DNA from 2 places in the Streptomyces sp. NBC_01198 genome. Region 2 is predicted to be linked to the other one. Evidence: riboswitches for the same ligand, from Rfam matches in the RefSeq annotation. Region 2 holds a riboswitch; the other holds the start of a gene.
The links. Region 2 has a riboswitch for thiamine pyrophosphate ahead of thiO (glycine oxidase ThiO). Riboswitches for the same ligand answer to the same signal wherever they lie in the genome.
Positions count from the first base shown of each region.

Region 1: another riboswitch for thiamine pyrophosphate. It lies ahead of OG702_RS09835 (thiamine ABC transporter substrate-binding protein); the one in region 2 lies ahead of thiO (glycine oxidase ThiO).

Region 1 covers NZ_CP108568.1:2,218,711-2,220,904, reverse strand. Annotated here, with positions in the region: gene rlmN (23S rRNA (adenine(2503)-C(2))-methyltransferase RlmN) at 1-936, shown strand, start outside; TPP riboswitch at 1,000-1,129, shown strand; gene OG702_RS09835 (thiamine ABC transporter substrate-binding protein) at 1,122-2,194, shown strand, end outside.
Region 2 covers NZ_CP108568.1:6,089,082-6,091,275, reverse strand. Annotated here, with positions in the region: gene OG702_RS27120 (NAD(P)/FAD-dependent oxidoreductase) at 1-478, opposite strand, end outside; TPP riboswitch at 874-982, shown strand; gene thiO (glycine oxidase ThiO) at 980-2,146, shown strand; gene thiS (sulfur carrier protein ThiS) at 2,143-2,194, shown strand, end outside.

The sequences.
Region 1 (2,194 bases), 3.9 Mb from region 2:
GACCCGGCGGCCTGGACGGACATCCCGGCCGCGGCCCGCGGCAGGCTCGCCGAGGACCTGCTGCCCGAGCTGATGACGGTGGTGCGGCACGCGTCGTGCGACGACGGCGACACCCGCAAGACGCTGTGGAAGCTCTTCGACGGGACCCTGGTCGAGTCGGTGCTGATGCGCTATCCGGACCGGGTCACGATGTGCATCTCCTCCCAGGCGGGCTGCGGCATGAACTGCCCGTTCTGCGCCACCGGGCAGGCCGGCCTCGACCGCAACCTGTCGACCGCCGAGATCGTGCACCAGATCGTGGCCGGCATGAAGTCGCTGCGCGACGGTGAGGTCCCCGGCGGGGCGTCGCGGCTGTCGAACATCGTCTTCATGGGCATGGGCGAGCCGCTGGCCAACTACAAGCGGGTGGTCGGCGCGATCCGCCGGCTCACCGACCCAGAGCCGGACGGCCTCGGGCTGTCGCAGCGCGGCATCACCGTGTCCACGGTGGGACTGGTGCCCGCGATGTACCGCTTCGCGGACGAGGGCTTCAAGTGCCGCCTCGCGGTGTCCCTGCACGCCCCCGACGACGAGTTGCGCGACACCCTGGTGCCGGTCAACACCCGCTGGAAGGTCCGCGAAGTGCTGGACGCCGCCTGGCACTACGCCGAGGTCTCCGGCCGCCGGATCTCGGTGGAGTACGCGCTGATCCGCGATGTGAACGACCAGGCGTGGCGCGCCGACCGGCTGGGCAGGCTGCTGAAGAACCACCGGGTGCACGTCAACCTGATCCCGCTCAACCCGACGCCCGGCTCGAAGTGGACGGCGTCCAGGCCGGAGGACGAGCGCGCGTTCGTCGCGGCGCTGGAGTCGCACGGCGTGCCGGTGACCGTACGGGACACCCGCGGCCAGGAGATCGACGGAGCGTGCGGGCAGCTCGCGGCGGCCGAGCGCTGACCTGCTGCTATCGTACGGTCGGCGACCGACGGCAAACATAGCGTCGTACAGTCGTACAACAGAACATTCCGACAGGGGAGCGCCTGCGACGGCGCTGAGAGTGCGGCGAGGGATCCGATCCGAGGATCCCAGGCCGCAGACCCTCCCACCTGATCCGGGTCATACCGGCGTAGGGAGTCATGCAGATGAGAACGACCCCACGGCGTGCTGTCGGCGCGCTCGTCCTGGCCACCGCCGCGGCGACCGTGCTGGCCGCCTGCGGCAGCGACTCGGACAAGGGCAAGGACGCGGCGGGCACCGGCTCCTCCGGGGGCGGCTCCAAGACCGTCACGCTGGTCAGCCACGACTCCTTCGCCGCGTCGAAGTCCGTGCTCGCGCAGTTCACCAAGGAGACCGGCTACACCGTCAAGGTGCTGCGCGGCGGGGACGCGGGCGCGGCGGTCAACCAGGCCATCCTGACCAAGGACCACCCGCGCGGTGACGTCTTCTTCGGCGTGGACAACACCCTGCTCTCCCGGGCGCTCGACAACGGCCTGTTCACGCGGTACACGGCCAAGGACCTGGCCCAGGTGCCGGCCGACGTGCAACTCGACGCGGCGAAGCACCGCGTCACGCCGATCGACTCCGGCGACGTCTGCGTCAACTACGACCGCGCCTACTTCACCTCCCACCACCTGGCCCCGCCGCAGACCTTCGCCGACCTGGTGAAGCCGGCGTACAAGAACCTGCTGGTGACCGAGAACGTCTCGACGTCCTCGCCGGGCCTGGCCTTCCTGCTGGGCAGCGCCGCCACCTACGGCGACGCGGGGTGGCAGGGGTATTGGAAGCAGCTCAAGAGCAACGGCGTCGAGGTCGTCGACAGCTGGGAGCAGGCCTACAACGACCGCTTCTCCGGCTCCTCGGCCGGCAAGCAGGCCAAGGGCGACCGGCCGCTGGTGGTCTCCTACGCCTCCAGCCCGCCCGCCGAGGTCGTCGGCGTCACCCCCGAGCCGGCCCGGTCACCCGTGGGCGTGTCCACCGGCACCTGCTTCCGGCAGATCGAATTCGCCGGCCTGCTGCACGGCGCGAAGAACACCGCGGGCGGCCAGGCGCTGATCGACTTCATGCTGAGCAGGACCTTCCAGCAGGACATGCCGCTGCAGATGTACGTCGACCCGGTGCGCCAGGACGCCGTCGAGCCGCCGGTCTTCGTCAAGTACGGCGCGAAGATCGCACACCCCACGACGCTGGCGCCCGGGAAGATCGCCGCCGAGCGCGA
Region 2 (2,194 bases):
CGCAGCCGGCCTGGCGGGCGGCGGTCGCGAACTCCGCGCCGATCCAGCCGGCCCCGACCACGATCACCTGCTGGCGGGCGTCCAGCACCGGGCGCAGGGCGGCCGCGTCGTCCAGCGTGCGCAGCAGGTGCACCCCGGGCAGGCCCGCGGTCCCCGGCAGGGCGACCGGATACGCGCCGGTGGCCAGCACGAGGTGGTCGTAGCCGACGGGTCCGGCGTCCGTGATCACCTCGCGGCTCGCGGTGCGGAGCGCCTGCGCGCGCACGCCGAGCCGGAGGTCGACGCCTAGGGCGTCGAAGTCCACGTCGAAGCGGATGTTGTCGACCGGGGCGCCGTCGCCGTCGGCGTCGCCGCCCAGCAGCACCGCCTTCGACAGCGGCGGGCGGTCGTACGGGGGGTGCCGTTCGTCGCCGAGCAGGGTGATCCCCTCGCGCCAGCCGAGCTCGCGCAGCGACATGGCCGTCCGGACTCCGGCCATTCCGGCCCCGACGATCACCACGGTGGCGCTGCGCTTGCTCACGTACTCACCGTAACGCCCCCGGTGGCCCGGGGGTGGGACTGGGGCGAACGCGCCACGCGCGCTCCTGCGCTCGCGCGCTCAGGGGGGTGCCACTTGCTGTGGCGGGGCCGGTTCGCGTGCGACTTGGGCTGGGCGCGCAGTTCCCCCGCGCCCTGGGGGGTGGCACTTGCTGTCGCGGGGCCGGTTCCCCGACGTGTTGCGCTGGGCGCGCAGTTCCCCGCGCCCCTGGGGGTGGGTGCCACTTGCTGTCGCCGTGCGACTGACCCCGCGCCCGGGCTGGGCGCGCCAGTTCCCCGCGCCCCCGGAGGTGGGTGGCACTTGCTGTCGCGGGGCGGGGATAGGGTGCCGGTGGGAGTGGACTCGCGGGAGCCCGGCGGACCGGGCTGAGAGGGTGGCTGGTGGCCGCCGACCGAAGAACCTGATCCGGGTCATGCCGGCGAAGGGAGGAGCGGTAGTTCCATGCATAGCGATACGCACGACGTGCTGATCGTCGGCGGTGGGATCATCGGCCTGGTCACGGCGTGGCGGGCGGCCCAGCGCGGGCTGCGGGTCGCGGTCGCCGACCCCGCGCCCGGCGGCGGAGCCGCCCATGTCGCGGCCGGGATGCTGGCCGCGGTCACCGAGCTGCAGTACGGCGAGCAGACGCTGCTCGACCTGAACCTCGCCTCCGCGGCCCGCTATCCGGACTTCGCCGCCGAGCTGGCCGGGGCGACGGGGCTGGACATCGGGTACCGCCGGTGCGGCACGCTGGCCGTGGCGCTGGACGCCGACGACCGGGCGCAACTACGGGACCTGCACGCCTTCCAGACCTCGCTCGGGCTTGAGGCGCAGTGGCTGAGCGGGCGGGACTGCCGCCGGCTCGAACCGCTGCTCGCCCCGGGCGTCCGCGGCGGGCTGCGGGTCGACGGCGACCACCAGGTGGACCCGCGCCGGCTGGCGGCCGCGCTGCTGCGGGCGGCCGGGCTGGCCGGGGTGACCTTCCTGCGGTCCGCTGCCGCCCGCGTGGAGTGCGCCGGCGGTCGCGTCACCGGCGCGGTGCTGGCCGACGGCACGACGGTCGCCGCCGGCCGCACGGTGCTGGCGGCGGGCAGCGAGAGCGGCCGGATCGCCGGGGTACCCGCGGACGTCCTGCCGCCGGTACGGCCGGTGAAGGGCCAGATCCTGCGGCTGCGGATCCCGTCGGCGCACGCGCCGTTCCTGTCGCGGACGGTACGCGCGGTGGTCCGCGGCAGCCACGTCTACCTCGTGCCGCGGGAGAACGGCGAGCTCGTACTCGGCGCGACCAGCGAGGAGTTCGGCTGGGACACCACGGTGACCGCCGGCGGGGTGTACGAACTGCTCAGGGACGCCCACGAGTTGGTGCCGGGCATCACCGAACTCCCGCTCACCGAGACCCTGGCGGGCCTGCGCCCGGGCTCTCCCGACAACGCGCCGCTGCTCGGGCGTACCGCGCTCGACGGGCTGCTGCTGGCCACCGGTCACCACCGCAACGGCGTGCTGCTCACCCCGGTCACCGGGGACGCCATGGCCGAGGTGCTGACCTCGGACACCGGCGAACTCCCGCCCTACGCACGCGCGTTCGGCGCGCAGCGGTTCGCACCGGCCCGGCAGGAGCAGGCGGTATGACGATCACCGTGCACGTCAACGGCAAGCCCAGGGACTTCGACGCCCCGG